Regions from separate parts of the Streptomyces sp. NPDC047000 genome, predicted to be linked through region 3. Evidence: riboswitches for the same ligand, from Rfam matches in the RefSeq annotation. Region 3 holds a riboswitch; each other region holds the start of a gene.

What was found. A riboswitch is a leader RNA that binds a small molecule or an ion and turns the genes downstream of it on or off. The one in region 3 is predicted to bind cyclic di-AMP.
Positions count from the first base shown of each region.
Region 1: another riboswitch for cyclic di-AMP. It lies ahead of ABZ862_RS22425 (M23 family metallopeptidase); the one in region 3 lies ahead of ABZ862_RS36475 (transglycosylase SLT domain-containing protein).
Region 2: another riboswitch for cyclic di-AMP. It lies ahead of ABZ862_RS03140 (LysM peptidoglycan-binding domain-containing M23 family metallopeptidase); the one in region 3 lies ahead of ABZ862_RS36475 (transglycosylase SLT domain-containing protein).

Region 1 covers NZ_JBEYWE010000014.1:87,925-93,195, reverse strand. Annotated here, with positions in the region: gene ABZ862_RS22440 (DNA topoisomerase IV subunit A) at 1-542, opposite strand, end outside; gene ABZ862_RS22435 (pitrilysin family protein) at 1,155-2,558, shown strand; gene ABZ862_RS22430 (pitrilysin family protein) at 2,555-3,943, shown strand; cyclic di-AMP (ydaO/yuaA leader) riboswitch at 4,170-4,332, shown strand; gene ABZ862_RS22425 (M23 family metallopeptidase) at 4,345-5,106, shown strand.
Region 2 covers NZ_JBEYWE010000001.1:773,673-778,943, forward strand. Annotated here, with positions in the region: gene ABZ862_RS03135 (alpha-galactosidase) at 1-464, shown strand, start outside; cyclic di-AMP (ydaO/yuaA leader) riboswitch at 824-986, shown strand; gene ABZ862_RS03140 (LysM peptidoglycan-binding domain-containing M23 family metallopeptidase) at 991-1,926, shown strand; gene ABZ862_RS03145 (SGNH/GDSL hydrolase family protein) at 2,250-3,035, shown strand; gene ABZ862_RS03150 (MBL fold metallo-hydrolase) at 3,331-4,635, shown strand; gene ABZ862_RS03155 (ATP-binding protein) at 4,986-5,271, shown strand, end outside.
Region 3 covers NZ_JBEYWE010000044.1:9,731-15,001, reverse strand. Annotated here, with positions in the region: gene ABZ862_RS36490 (ATP-grasp domain-containing protein) at 1-882, shown strand, start outside; gene ABZ862_RS36485 (FAD-dependent oxidoreductase) at 1,051-2,253, shown strand; gene ABZ862_RS36480 (HAD family hydrolase) at 2,423-3,298, shown strand; gene ABZ862_RS36475 (transglycosylase SLT domain-containing protein) at 3,318-3,827, opposite strand; cyclic di-AMP (ydaO/yuaA leader) riboswitch at 3,830-3,961, opposite strand; gene ABZ862_RS36470 (polyprenyl synthetase family protein) at 4,591-5,271, shown strand, end outside.

The DNA.
Region 1 (5,271 bases), on a different contig from region 3:
TTGACCAGGAGGTTCGGGAAGGCGGCGGGGAGGGCCTCCGGCTCCTGTTCCTGGCCGTCGTAGTTGGGCGCGAAGTCGACCGTGTCCTCGTCGATCGACTCGGTCATCAGGCTGGTCGCCGCGGCCATCCGGCACTCGGTGTACCGCATGGCGGCGGGCGGGTCGTCGTTGCCCAGGGAGCCGAAGTTGCCGTGGCCGTCGACCAGCGGGAGGCGCATCGAGAAGGGCTGGGCCATCCGCACCAGCGCGTCGTAGATCGACGCGTCGCCGTGCGGATGCAGTTTGCCCATGACCTCGCCGACGACACGCGCGCACTTCACATAGCCGCGCTCGGGACGCAGGCCCATCTCGTTCATCTGGTAGACGATGCGGCGGTGCACCGGCTTCAGGCCGTCCCGGGCGTCGGGAAGGGCGCGGGAGTAGATGACCGAATACGCGTACTCGAGGAAGGAGCCCTGCATCTCGTCCACGACGTCGATGTCGAGGATCTTCTCCTCGTACGGTTCGTCGGGCGGCGGGGTCTTCGTGCTGCGGCGGGCCATCCTGCCGGCTCCTCCTGTTTCCTGGTCGCTAGCCTGCGGGGCACGCCCCTTCGGCTCGCTCGTGCTGAAGCGTGAACGGGATCTGCTGCGGACCATTGTGGACCGCGGGACTGACAACTCGGACCGGCACCTGTCCGGCCGGGGGCGCGTCCGGGCGCCCGGACCTGCGCGTCAGCGGACCGGAACCACTGAGCCGGGGGTTCCGCACCGCCCGGGCGGGACAGCCGCGTTGCCCTCGCACCGTACCCGCCGAAGGGCCTGCACCGTACCGCCGTGCGGCCTGCACCGTACCGCCGCGGACCCCGGACCGTACCGCCCGGGGCCTCGCGCCGCCTCCGCGCCGCCTCCGCGGCACGGCCGTCCCGCCGCCGTCGCGCCTCCGCGGCGGGCCCGCAGCGTCCGCCGTCCCGGGACCGCGTCCCACCCGCGCACCCGGCCCCGCGACCACCTCCCCCCGCACCTCCGCGGGCGCGGTGGCCGGTCTCGCTCTCGGCGTACGGCCTCCGGGAACTTCGCCGCGGCACCGCACGCTTGCATACAGTGGCAGGACCGGCGGGATCCTGTGGTTCCGGCCACAGCCGCCGCCACAGCTCCGCGAGCGAAGGGACGTACATGCCCATGGGTCACACGGCCACAGCTGAGGCAGGCTCCGGGGGCCTGACAGCGACCGAGCACCGCCTGGCCAACGGTCTGCGGGTGGTGCTCTCCGAGGACCACCTGACCCCCGTGGCGGCGGTGTGCCTCTGGTACGACGTCGGCTCGCGCCACGAGGTCAAGGGCCGCACCGGTCTGGCTCACCTCTTCGAGCACCTGATGTTCCAGGGCTCCGCCCAGGTGAAGGGCAACGGCCACTTCGAACTGGTGCAGGGCGCGGGCGGTTCGCTCAACGGCACCACCAGCTTCGAGCGCACCAACTACTTCGAGACGATGCCCGCCCACCAGCTGGAGCTCGCGCTCTGGCTGGAGGCCGACCGCATGGGCTCCCTGCTCGCCGCCCTGGACGACGAGTCGATGGAGAACCAGCGCGACGTCGTGAAGAACGAGCGCCGCCAGCGCTACGACAACGTGCCCTACGGCACCGCCTTCGAGAAGCTCACCGCCCTCGCCTACCCGGACGGCCACCCCTACCACCACACCCCCATCGGCTCGATGGCGGACCTGGACGCGGCCACGCTGGAGGACGCGCGCGCGTTCTTCCGCACGTACTACGCGCCGGGCAACGCCGTCCTGTCGGTGGTCGGCGACATCGACCCGGCCGAGACGCTGGCCTGGGTCGAGAAGTACTTCGGGTCCATCGCGTCGCACGACGGCAAGCCCGCGCCGCGTGACGGCTCGCTGCCGGACGTCATGGGCGGCCAGCAGCGCGAGGTCGTCGTGGAGGAGGTGCCGGCCCGCGCGCTGATGGCCGCCTACCGGCTGCCGGAGGACGGCACGCGCGCCTGCGACGCCGCCGACCTGGCGCTCACCGTCCTCGGCGGCGGCGAGTCCTCCCGCCTCTACAACCGGCTGGTACGGCGCGACCGTACCGCCGTGGCCGCCGGGTTCGGTCTGCTGCGGCTGGCCGGGGCGCCCTCCCTGGGCTGGCTGGACGTGAAGACGTCCGGCGACGTCGAGGTCCCGGTGATCGAGGCCGCCATCGACGAGGAGCTCGCCCGGTTCGCCGAGGAGGGCCCCACCCCCGAGGAGATGGAGCGCGCCCAGGCCCAGCTGGAGCGGGAGTGGCTGGACCGGCTCGGCACGGTCGCGGGCCGCGCCGACGAACTGTGCCGCTACGCGGTGCTGTTCGGCGACCCGCAGCTCGCCCTCACCGCCGTCGGGCGCGTCCTCGAGGTCACCGCCGAGGAGGTCCAGGAGATCGCCAAGGCCCGCCTGCGCCCCGACAACCGCGCGGTCCTCGTCTACGAGCCCGTCGCCGGCGCCGAGGAGGAGTCCGCAGAGGAAGCCGAACGCACCGAGGACCCCGAGTCCGCGGCGACCGTGGAAGCCACCGACGACAACGAGGAGGCGGCCAAGTGACCGAGCTCGCCACGATGGAGTTCCACCCCCGGCCCCAGGCGGGCACGGCCAGGCCGTGGGCCTTCCCCGCGCCGGAGCGCGGCACGCTGGACAACGGCCTGACGGTGCTGCGCTGCCACCGCCCCGGCCAGCAGGTCGTCGCCGTCGAGGTGCTGCTCGACGCGCCGCTCGACGCCGAGCCGGCCGGCCTCGACGGTGTCGCCACGATCATGGCGCGCGCCTTCTCGGAGGGCACCGACACGCTCTCCGCCGAGGAGTTCGCCGCCGAACTGGAGCGCTGCGGCGCCACGCTCGACGCGCACGCCGACCACCCCGGCGTCCGGCTGAGCCTGGAGGTCCCGGTCTCCCGGCTCCCCAAGGCGCTCGGACTGCTCGCCGACGCGCTGAGGGCGCCCGCGTTCGCCGACAGCGAGGTCGAGCGCCTGGTGCGCAACCGTCTCGACGAGATCCCCCACGAGCTGGCCAACCCGGCGCGCCGGGCCGCCAAGGAGCTGTCCCGGCAGCTCTTCCCGGAGACCGCCCGCATGTCGCGCCCGCGCCAGGGCACCGAGGAGACCGTCGAGAAGATCGACGCCGCGGCCGTACGCCGGTTCTACGAGCGGTACGTGCGCCCCGCGACGGCCACCGCCGTGATCGTCGGCGACCTCACCGGCGTCGACCTGGACGAGCTGCTCGCGGACACCCTGGGCGGCTGGAGCGGTGCCCCGGCCCGGCCCCGTCCGGTGCCCGCGGTGACGTCCGACGACACCGGCCGCGTCGTCATCGTGGACCGGCCCGGTGCCGTCCAGACGCAGCTGCTCATCGGCCGCACCGGTCCCGACCGGCACGACCGGACGTGGGCGGCCCAGGTGCTCGGCACGTACTGCCTCGGCGGCACCCTGACCTCGCGCCTGGACCGTGTGCTGCGCGAGGAGAAGGGCTACACCTACGGTGTGCGGGCGTTCGGGCAGGTCCTGCGGTCCGCGCCGGACGGCACCGGCGCCGCGATGCTCGCCATCAGCGGTTCCGTCGACACGCCGAACACCGGTCCCGCACTGCAGGACCTGTGGACGGTGCTGCGCACGCTCGCCGCGGAGGGGCTGACCGACGCCGAACGGGACGTCGCCGTGCAGAACCTCGTCGGCGTGGCGCCGCTGAAGTACGAGACCGCCGCCGCCGTGGCGAGCACGCTGGCCGACCAGGTCGAGCAGTACCTGTCCGACGACTTCCAGGCGACGCTCTACCGGCAGCTCGCCGCGACCGGCACCGTGGAGGCCACCGCGGCGGTCGTGAGCGCCTTCCCGGTGGACCGTCTGGTGACGGTCCTCGTCGGCGACGCGGCACAGATCAGGGAGCCCGTCGAGGCCCTCGGTATCGGCGACGTCACGGTCGTCACGGCGGAGTAGCACCGCGCGCGGGTGAGCCCTGACGGCCGGACGGCCCGGCCGTCAGGGCTCCTGTCCGCCCACCGGCCGTCAGCAGGGGTGGGCGTATGCCCGATTTACGGGAGAGGCAACCTGTATGCCCTGTGGCGTGCGCTACAAAAGATGTGATCCGTTTGAGGACCGAAAGCCGCCCCGTCTAGCGTCGTCCCGGCCTGTCCGTCACGCAGCACGCCGCATCCGCGGCAGCGGACAGCCATCGCCGAGTCCCCGTACGGCGCGAGCCGGGGGAGCCGGGGACCCACAGTCCCCCGGGGTGAATCGGACGCCCGCGCGTACAGCGAGGGGGTCCGTAGGAGACCTTCCTGCTCCGAACCCGTCAGCTAACCCGGTAGGCGAGAGGGAAGGAAAGGACCAGCCCCTTCATGGCGTCGTGCGCCCCCGGGAAGCACCGCCGGCCCAGCCGGATGAAGCGTTCCACCACCCAGGCCGCGGGTGTCGCGGCCCTCGCCACCAGCGGCGTGGTGGGCACCCTCGCGGCCCCCGCACTCGCGGCCGGCGACCCCGCGCAGAACGCGCTCGAGACGAGCGGGCTCATCCCCGTCGTCGCCCTCGGTGACACGGTCGCCGACACGATCGACGCCCAGGCCACCGCCCAGCAGGCGGCAGCCGCGCGCAAGGAGGCCGAGCAGGCCGCCCGCAAGCGCGCGGCCGAGCTGGCGGAGAAGGCCCGTGAGGCCAAGGAGCGCGCCGCCCGCGACGCGGAGCGCAAGCGCCTCAACACCTTCGTCGCGCCGATCTCCCACTCGTACGTCTCCACCGGCTACCAGGCCAGCAGCGCCCTGTGGTCCTCCGGCGCGCACACCGGCATCGACTTCCACGCCGCCAGCGGCACGAGCGTCCACGCGGTGGGCTACGGCACCGTCGTCGAGACCGGCTGGGGAGGTTCGTACGGCAATCAGATCGTCATCAGGATGAACGACGGCACCTTCACGCAGTACGGCCACCTGTCGTCCATCGCGGTGTCCGTGGGCCAGCAGGTCGTCACGGGCCAGCAGATCGGCCTGTCCGGCGCGACCGGCAACGTCACGGGACCGCACCTCCACTTCGAGGCCCGTACGACCGCGGAGTACGGCTCCGACATCGACCCCGTCGCGTACCTGCGTCAGCACGGTGTGAGCATCTGACACCCGTCGCCCGCCCCGCCGGCACGATGTGAACATCCGGCACCGGCAGCCGGCAGCCGCCGTCCCGCGCCCGGCGCGGAGTGCGGTACATCACGTCCCCGGGAAGCCCCGGCTCGTCCGAGCCGGGGCTTTCGGTTTTCCGGTGGCCCGCTGTCCAAAAAATAT
Region 2 (5,271 bases), on a different contig from region 3:
CCGCCTGGGTCACCGACAGCCCGAACATCCAGCTCAACCACCGCGCCAGCAGCCTGCGTTTCCGGTTCGTGAGCGCCATGGCCGGCGTGCTGGGCGTCGGCGGTCACCTCAGCGACTGGAGCGAGGAGGAACTCGCCGAGGCGCGCGGCTGGGTGGAGCTCTACAAGGAGATCCGGCCCGTGGTGCAGCGCGGCGGGCAGTACCGGCTGCGTCCGCCGGAGGGCGGACTGAGCGCGGTGCAGTACTCGCTCGGCGACGAGACCGTCGTCCTCGCCTGCCTCCAGGCCCAGCGCTACGGCGAACGTGTCCCCGCGCTGCGGCTGCGCGGGCTCGACCCGGCGGCGTCGTACGAATGCCGCGAAACGGGTGAAGTGCACCCGGGTGCGGTGCTGCTGCACCACGGGCTGCGCACCGGGTTGCAGGGTGACCTGGACGCGACGGTCGTGCGGTTGCGGAGAATCTGAGGCTTCTGTCCGCTTCGTTGCCGCTATGCGGCTTTGGTTGTCCTTCATTGCCGTTCATTGCTCTTCATCGCCCTTCATTCCAACTCGGCCTGGAATGGGGGGCGATGGTGCGGGGCGGGTGAGCAGGCTCATATCCGTGACCGTGAGTCGTCCGTCATGCTCACGTAATCCATGAGGTTTTCCTTGGGAATTGCCGCGGGAATTCCGGGCGGAATGCACGGAGGGTGACCGGGAATTCGGTAAAAGGATCAAGTGAATCGCGCGGCGGCATATCCGTCGACTTGTTACTTCGCGTCCTGGTCGCTTACGTTCACGACCCATCCGGACGGACCGCCGAATCCTGCCGCCGACCGGAATCCGCACACCACCCACCCGACGCACGGCAGGAGCGGGGGACCCACAGGTACCACTGCCTGGTCCGGTCTCCGGAACAGGCTCGGGGTGAAGTCGTGACGTCCCGTCACGGCCGGGCAGCTCCAGCCCGAACCCGACAGCTCACCTCGCAGGCGCCGGAGAGGAATCCGTCATGCCCGCGAAGGGTAAGCACCGCCGTCCCAGGGCCCAGCGCCTCACCCGTTCCATAGCCGCCGCCGGAACCGGCGGTGCCGCGCTGGCCCTGCCGCTCATCGGCGCACCGGGCGCTCACGCGGCGACCGCGCAGCCGGCCGCGGAGACGGTCTCCCGGCCCGTCTCCGTGAAGACCGTTCAGGCCGCGCCGGTCACCGTGCACCGCGCGGGAACGGTGACCGCCGCGACGGGCGCGCGGGTGACGACGTACACCGTCCGCACCGGCGACTGCCTCGCGAAGATCGCCGCCGAGCATCAGGTGCGGGGCGGCTGGCACGACCTCTACCAGGCCAACCGCGCGGCGGTGGGCGGCGATCCGTCGCTGATCCACCCTGGTCTGAAGCTCACGCTCGGCGGGCAGGCGGCGGCGGGCACCGCCGGGTCGCGGACCGCGCCTGCGCGCCCGTCCTCCCCGTCCTCCTCGTCGGCGGCGTCCTCGTCCGCCGGGACGGCGTCCGCCGCGAAGGCCGCGGCCCCCGCCGCCGCCGGCTTCACGCTGCCGGTCTCCGGCGCCGGCGTCGGCACGTCGTACCACGTCGCGGGCAGCATGTGGTCCAGCGGCTACCACACCGGGGTCGACTTCGTGGTCGGGACCGGCACCCCCCTGAAGGCCGTGGGCGCGGGCACCGTCGTCTCCGCGGGCTGGGGCGGCGCGTACGGCAACCAGGTCGTCCTCCGGCTCGCCGACGGCTACTACGCGCAGTACGCCCATCTGTCCAGCCTCTCCGTCTCGGCCGGGCAGTCCGTGACGGCGGGTCAGCAGGTCGGCCTCTCCGGTGCGACCGGCAATGTGACGGGCCCGCACCTGCACTTCGAGATCCGCACCACCCCGGACTACGGCTCGGACGTGGACCCGGTGAGCTATCTGCGCTCGCACGGCGTCGCCGTCGGCTGACCGCCGAGCCGACCGCGCCCGGTCCGCCGGGTACGCGGCGCCGTACCCCCTGCCCCCGTCCCCCCGTACCGCCTGAGGCCGGACCACGATCCCCGGGTCCGGCCTCCGGCCTGCCCGCGCACCCGAGCGCCGGTGCGAGCCCCCGGACCGCGGGCGACCGAGCCGTCAACGCCCCCGGCCGGACGTGTATTCCAGAATTGGACAACGCTTTACGAGTGTCCTTTGTCACCGCTAGTCAAGCCTTGCCTACGGTCGCGTAGGTCACATCACCCGGTGAATCATGGCCCCTTGTGGCAGACGATTCGAAGAGTGACAGCAGATCAGTGATCGGGTCGTACGTGGCGGTGGGGGACAGCTTCACCGAGGGAGTGGGCGACCCCGGCCCCGACGGACAGTTCGTCGGATGGGCCGACCGGTTCGCCGTACTCCTCGCCGACCGGCGGCCCGAGGGCGACTTCGACTACACCAACCTCGCCGTACGCGGCAAGCTGCTCGACCAGGTCGTGGCGGACCAGCTCCCGCGGGCCGTGGAGCTCGCGCCGGACCTCGTCTCCTTCTGTGCGGGCGGCAACGACATCATCCGGCCGGGCACCGACCCGGACGACGTGGCCGAGCGCTTCGAGGCGGCGGTCGGCCGGCTCGCCGAGGTGGCCGGCACGGTCCTGGTGACCACCGGCTTCGACACCCGCGGCATCCCGGTGCTCAAGCGGCTGCGGGGCAAGATAGCGACGTACAACGGACACGTCAGGGCGATCGCCGACCGGTACGGCTTCCCCGTGCTCGACCTGTGGTCCCTGCGGGCCATCCAGGACCGCCGGGCCTGGGACGGCGACCGGCTGCACCTGTCCGCCGAGGGCCACACCCGGGTGGCCCTGCGCGCCGGACAGCTCCTCGGCTACGACGTCCCCGCCGACCCGGAGCAGCCCTGGCCCCCGCTGCCGCCGCGCGGCACGCTGGAGATCCGGCGCGACAACGTGAACTGGGCGCGCGAGTACCTGGTGCCCTGGATCGGCCGCCGGCTGCGCGGTGAGTCCTCCGGCGACCATGTGACGGCGAAGGGCGCGCTGTCGCCGGACGACATCAAGATGCGGATCCGCGCGGTGGCGTAGGCCCCTGCCGCGCCCGGCCGCCGGGCGGTCCACGCCCGGCGGCCGGGTCCGCCCCTGGGCGGCCGGGCCGCCTCGCGCAGGTGCCGGGCATGATCCGGCGGACAGGCCGCAGGGCACGGCCGTGGGCGCCCAGGGAAGTCCAAGAATTCTCCAAGGTTGGGCATCCGCGCAGGTCCGGGGCCTGCGGCCGGGGTCCCGTACGTCGTGCGCCGCCCGGCGCGGCCCAGGAGAGTCCCGGCGCCGCCGGGCGGTCCGACCATAATGGAAAACCTGACTGACGCCACCAGGAGGCACTGTGACCGGTTTGGGTTCCCTGAGCTCCGGGCTCCGTTCGCTGCAGCCCGCGGCTTTCGGCGCGGACCCGAGCGGTGACCGCATGGCGCGGATCCGCAGATCGCCCCACTTCAAGGACGGCGTCTTCCAGAACCCCGAGGGCACCACCCGGATCCGGCCCTCGGGCTCGACGCTGGACTTCGCCAAGATCTACTTCGACCGGGAGCTGCGGCCGCGCCGGGCACCCCGGGGCACGGTCCCGGTGCACCCCACCACCCTGGCCGACCTGGCCAAGCCGCCCGCCACGGGGCTCAGGCTCACCTGGATGGGCCACTCCAGCGTGCTTGCCGAGATCGACGGGCGCCGGGTGCTGTTCGACCCGGTCTGGGGCCAGCGCTGCTCGCCGTTCTCCTTCGCGGGGCCCAAGCGGCTGCACCCGGTGCCGCTCCCGCTGGCCGCGCTCGGACCGGTCGACGTCGTCGTCATCTCGCACGACCACTACGACCACCTGGACATGCCCACGATCAAGGCGCTGGCCGGCACGGACACCGTGTTCGCCGTGCCGCTGGGCGTGGGCGAGCACCTGGAACACTGGGGCGTGTCGGCCGGCCGGCTGCGCGAGCTGGACTGGCACGAGGCGACCGAGGTCGGCGGCATCACCCTGACCGCCACCCCGGCCCGGCACTTCTGCGGCCGGGGCCTGCGCAACACCCAGCACACCCTGTGGGCCTCCTGGGCCGTGGCGGGCGAGGAGCACCGGATCTACCACAGCGGGGACACCGGCTACTTCAAGGGCTTCCAGGACATCGGCGCCGCCCACGGCCCGTTCGACGCCACGATGATCCAGATCGGGGCCTACAGCGAGTTCTGGCCCGACATCCACATGACCCCCGAGGAGGGCATGCGCGCCCACCTCGACCTCCAGGACGGCGAGCCGTCCGGCGTGATGCTGCCGATCCACTGGGCCACCTTCAACCTGGCCCCGCACCCCTGGGCCGAGCCGGGCGAGGGAACCGTCAGCGCCGCGGCGGCGGTCGGCGCGCGCGCCGCCCTGCCGCGGCCCGGCGAGCCGTTCGAGCCGACCGGCGACTCCGTCCCCGCCGAACCCTGGTGGCGCGGGATCTCCGCCGCCCCGGCGGGCGGCTGGCCCGCGCTCCAGGCGCTGCCGCACGCGGTGGCCGAGATCGAGGGCGAGTCGGAGGTCCGTCACGCCGCCCGTCGGACGGCGGCCGACACACCGGCCGACACATCGGCCGACACGCCGGGTGACATGCCCGAGGGCGGGAGCACGGACAGCGGCGACCCGGAAGCCGTACGGGCGAGCTGACCGGGCACCGCGCAGAAGCCTGGGACGAGGGCCGGGGAGCGATCAGCTCCCCGGCCCTCGTCTTGCGTCTCCGACCGGTCGTGACCAGGTCGGATCGTCTTCTGATCGGTTGGTTTCGCGGGTTCGGGCGATGGCGTCGGTCGTGCGTACGGGGCCTCATACCAGAGGGGGACGAGCGGCGCGGGACTTTGCCAACTGTGCGCCGCATGTGATGCGTTGGCGACTACTGTGAGTGTCCGTCGAGTGACGCACTCGACCGGTGCCGTGACGGCGCACGCCTGTCTCGCGTGCGCGCCGCACCCACCCGAAAGGCCCGACGGACCCCGTACGAGGACGCAACGAGGACGCAGATGTCTCACCTCCGTGCACCGGCCCCACGCGCAGACCGCCGCGAGGGAGGACGGCACGGGCGGCCGGTCAACCGCACCGCCCCCGCGCTGCCCGACACCCGGATACGGCCACAGCTGCTGCGCCTCGCCGTGCTGCCGCCCGTCGCGGTGGCCCTCTGCGGCTGCGCGGCCGTCCTGTTCACCGTCCGCTCCGGCGGCGCCCACCACGGCCCCGCCCTGTGGGCCGTCCTCGCCGGCGCCCTCTCCGTGGCCCTCGCGGCCGTACTGATCGCCGCCGTCGCCGCGG
Region 3 (5,271 bases):
CCGCGCCGTCTGGCCAGCAAACAGGGGCTGCACGAACTGTGCGCGGAACACGGGGTGCCCAGTCCCGCGGCGGCCTTCCCGCAGTCGTACGACGACATCGCGGTCTTCGCGGAGAAGGCGCGCTTCCCGGTGGTGGCGAAGAACCGGGAGGCGTTCGTACGGCGCGCGCGGCCCGCCGTCAACGGCACCACCAGGATCGCCACCCGGGAGGGTCTGCTCGCCCGGGCCCGTGCCTGGGGCGAGCGGCCCGGTGTGATCCTCCAGGAGTACCTGCCGAGGGAGGAGGCCGAGGACTGGATCGTGCACGCCTACGTCGGCCGGGACTCCGTGCCCCTCGCCCTGTTCACCGGCGTCAAGGTGCGCTCCTGGCCGCCGCACGCGGGGATGACGGCGAACGCGTACGTCGTCGACAACCCGGAACTCGCCGACCTGGCCGCTCGTTTCGTCAAACAGATCGGCTTCACCGGCATCGCCGACCTCGACCTGCGTTTCGACCGCCGCGACGGCCGCTACAAACTGCTCGACTTCAACCCGCGCATGGGCGCCCAGTTCCGGCTGTTCGAGAACGAGTCGGGGGTGGACGTGGTCCGCGCCATGCACCTCGATCTGACCGGCCGCGCCGTCCCGGCCGGTGAACAGCGGACCGGTCGGCGGTACATCGTGGAGAACATCGACCTGCCCGCCCTCCTGGCCTACCGCCGCAGCGGCTACACGACACCGCACGCCCCAATCCGGCCGAGCGGGACGGAACTGGCCTGGCTCGCGGGTGACGACCCCCTGCCGTTCCTCACGATGCTCGCGCGCTTCGTCCGGCCGGGCGTGAAGCATCTCCACCAGTTGTGGCGGGCCGGCCGCCACGACGGCGGCACCGGCGCGAGGTAGGCGACGCACGGCACCCGACACACGGCACCCGACGCGCGGTGCGCCGTACGGGGTACGCGCCACGGAGGCGGGCAGCACGAAGCAGGCAGCACGAAGCAGGCGGCGCCGGGTACGGCGACGCCGGGCAAGGCAGCGCGAAACAGGCAAGTCGTCCTGGGGAGGGACTTCGTGATCCAACCGGTAGCAGTCATCGGCGCCGGCCCCTTCGGCCTTTCGACCGCCGCGCATCTCACCGCGCGCGGCATCCCGGTACGCGTCTTCGGCGAGCCCATGGTCAGCTGGCGCGACCAGATGCCGGCGGGCATGATCCTCAAGTCCACCCCGGCCGCCTCGAGCATCGACGCCCCGCAGCCCGGCCATACCCTCGCCGACTACTGCGACGCGGCGGGGACGTCCCGTCTGGTGACGGACGAGGACCTCATCCCCGTGGAAACGTTCACCGCTTACGGCGAGTGGTTCCAGCGGCAGTTGCTGCCCGGACTCGAACGGGTGCGGGTGGTGTCTGCGGACCGCCGCGAGGGCGGCGGCTTCGACCTCAAACTGGACTCGGGAGAGTCGTTCACGGCGCGTGCGGTGGTGGTGGCCACCGGTCTGTCGGGCCTCGCGTACCTCCCACCGGAGCTGGCCGTCGCCGGGGCGGGCGGACCCGCCCCCACCGGACCCGTCTCGCACAGCTCCCAGCACCACGACCTGACCCGGTTCGCGGGCCGGGACCTGGTCGTCGTCGGCGCGGGCCAGTCCGCGCTGGAGACCGCGGCTCTGGCCGCCGAGGCGGGCGCCCAGGTCACCGTCGTCTCCCGCGGCCGCGACAAGGTCGCCTTCGGCGCAGCGCCGTGGGACCAGCCCCGGCTGCGCCCCGAGTCGCCCTTCGGCCGTGCCTGGTCCCTGTGGGCGTTCAGCCACTACCCGCACCCCTACCGGTACCTGCCCGCGCATCTGCGCCACTACCTGGTCCGCCGCGTCCTGGGCCCGCTCGGCGCGTGGTGGCTGCGCGACCGCTTCGAGGACAAGGTGACGGTGCGGGAGGTCGAGCGGATCACCGGTACGGACGCCCCGGACGGCAGCCCGCGGCTCACCGTCCGCACCCTCGACGGCCGTACCCGCGAGCTCCCCGCCGACCATGTCATCGCCGCGACCGGCTACCGCGTCGACACGGCGGCGATGGACTTCCTCGGCGACGGACTGCGCACCGAGGTGGCCGTCAGCCGCGGCACCCCGAAACTCGGCGCGGGATACGTCTCCTCGGTCCCCGGCCTCTACTTCACCGGCCTGCCCGCCGCCGCCTCCTACGGTCCGGTGATGCGCTTCGTGTGCGGCACGGAGTTCGCCTCCCCGCGGCTCGCCGAGCACCTCGCGATGGCGCACCCCTGACCGGCGGTCCGGCACGTCGTGAAGATCACATGAAGTATGTGTGCGACCGAAGCGGCTGCGGCGGAAGGGGAGTTGACATGGGCGGCAGTGCGTGGCGGCGAGGTGCGGCCCTGCTCCGCCGTGCCCCGCGTGTCCGATCGGCGCGTCCGGCGATCCGTATTCTCTGATCATGCCCGCAACCGTCGCGCCTGCCGACCGCCCCGTTTACTCCCTCATCGCCACCGACCTGGACGGGACACTGCTGCGCGGAGACGACACCCTCTCCGACCGGACGCTCGCCGCGCTCGCGCGGGTGACGGCGGCCGGCGCGCGGCACCTGGTGGTGACGGGCCGCCCGGCGCCCAGGGTGCGTCCGCTCCTGGAGGACCTGGGCGGCGCGGGGTTCGCGGTGTGCGCCCAGGGCGCGCAGCTGTACGACGCCGCCACCGACCGGCTGCTGTGGTCCGTCACCCTGGACCGCGAACTGGCCGAGACCGCGCTCGGCAAGATCGAGGCCGAGGTGGGGGAGCTGTACGCGGCCGTCGACCAGGACGGCGTGGACGGGCTCACGCTGACAGAGCCCGGCTATCTGATGCCGCACCCGACCCTGCCGGCGGTGCGGGTACGGCATCGCGACGACCTCTGGTGCGAGCCCATCAGCAAGGTCCTGCTGCGTCATCCCACGCTGTCCGACGACGAGTTGGCGGCGACGGCGCGCGGAGTGATCGGTTCGCTGGCCACCGTCACCATGTCGGGCCCGGGCACCGTGGAGCTCCAGCCGTGCGGCATCACCAAGGCGACGGGCCTGGCCCTGGCCGCCGAACACCTCGGTGTGCGCCCCGCCGACACCATCGCCTTCGGTGACATGCCCAACGACATCCCGATGTTCGACTGGGCGGCCCACGGCGTCGCCATGGCCAACGCGCACCCCGAACTCAAGGCGGTGGCCGACGAGATCACCCTGTCCAACGAGGACGACGGCATCGCAGCGGTCCTGGACCGCCTCTTCCCCCAGGGGCCGGCGGTCCGGTTCGGGAACGAGGCCCCGCAAGGGGCCGGTTCCTGAGGGGCCGGCCCGGCGGGGGCTAATACGCTCCGTTGACGTTGTCGATCGACCCGTAGCGCGCCGCGGCGTAATTGCACGCCGCGGTGATGTTGGCCACCGGATCGAACGGGCTGTAGGACGTTCCCGCCACGTGGTAGGCGAGGAAGGTCGGGTCGATCACCTGGAGCAGCCCCTTGGACGGAGTCCCCTTGGCCGCGTTGGAGTCCCAGTTGTTGACGGCGCCGGGGTTGCCGGAGGACTCGCGCATGACGTTGCGGTAGATGCCGTTGTAGGTACCGGGAATGCCCTTCTGCGCCATGATCGCGAGGGACTGGCGGATCCAGCCGTCGAGGTTGTTCGGGTACCCGGCGAGAGCGGTGGACGAGGTGGCCGGCGTGGCGGGGGCCGCGGACGCGCTGGTCGCGCCGACGAGCGGCAGCGCCAGGACGGCGGCGCCGGTCACGGCGACGGCGAGCGTGCGCAGGAGGCCGGAGGAGCGGGGGGCGCGGGACGCGCTGAGGGCATGGCGGAGCTGGCCCGGTGCAGACATGACACATTCCTCTCCGTCGCCTGCGAGGTGAGCTGTCGGGTTCGGGCGGGAGCTGCCCGGCCGGGCCGCCCTGCGGCGGCGCGACTTCACCCCGAGCCGGCCCGGCGCGCTGTCCGGTACGGCGTTCTACCTGGGTCCCCCGCTCCTGCCATGGCGAGTGGGTGGGTGGTCGGTCGGGCGGCGGCAGGATTCGGCGTTCCGCTCGACTGGCCGGGAACGTATGCGAGAGCACATGTCCGGAACAAGTCGCGGAGAGGGGTATCGCGCAGTTTGACCTTGGTCGGAGCGATATGGGCCGCTTGATCCTTTGCGTCCGCCATGCATCAACTGGGCGGCAGGGGAAAGAGGGTGTGGGGAGCGTCGGCGCGCGGTGGGCCGGACGCGCCGGGAGTGCCGAGTGAGGCAACTCACGGTTTCGAGCGAGAGTGACGAAAAGGGCAATTAGCTCAGATGTGATCAGTTCGGACGTATTTCGACGGCCGACTCCGAATGGAACCTCGCGGGCGGTGCGCGTCGTTGTTCTGGTGATGGTGTGCGATCGCCCGATTCGCGGCAGACGGCAATAATTCCTCTTAAGTCAATCAATGTCCGTTCTTATTGTTTGATCAAATGCATAACGGTCGTGATCCAATAGCGCCCGTCCTGTGACGGTGGGCGCTATCGGTGATCGAAAGCTGACCGGATACGCTGACTTGAGTGATGGCAGCGACCTATCGACAAACCGCGTAAGCGCCGGTAGACGCCAGCAGACAGGAGATCCCCCGTGACCGTCGTCGGGCCGTTCGGGCTGAGCGTGCGGGACCAGGCTCTGGAAGCCGATGTCCAGGCCGGATTGGCGGCTGTCGAGGAAGGGCTGCTCGAGGCCACCAAGAGCGAGGTCCCCTTCATCACACAGGCGGCGCAGCATCTGGTACGGGCGGGCGGCAAACGGTTCCGGCCCCTGCTGGTGATGCTCGCGGCGCGCTTCGGCGACCCGTACGCGCCGGGAGTGGTGCCGTCGGCCGTGGTCGTGGAACTCACCCACCTGGCCACCCTGTACCACGACGACGTCATGGACGAGGCCGCGGTGCGCCGCGGTGTGCCCAGCGCCAACGCCCGCTGGGGCAACTCGGTGGCCGTCCTGACCGGGGACTTCCTGTTCGCCCGCGCCTCGCACATCCTGGCCGACCTCGGCCCGGAGGCGGTGCGGGTGCAGGCGGAGGCGTTCGAGCGGCTGGTCACCGGGCAGATCCTGGAGACGGCGGGCCCGGCCGACGGCCGTGATCCGGTCGAGCACTATCTGGACGTGCTGGCCGGCAAGACGGGTTCACTGGTCGCGGTGTCGTGCCGTTTCGGCGCCATGATGTCCGGCGCCGACGAGACGGTCGTCGACGTGCTCACCCAGTACGGCGAGCGGCTCGGCGTCGCCTTCCAGCTCGCCGACGACGTCCTCGACATCGCCTCC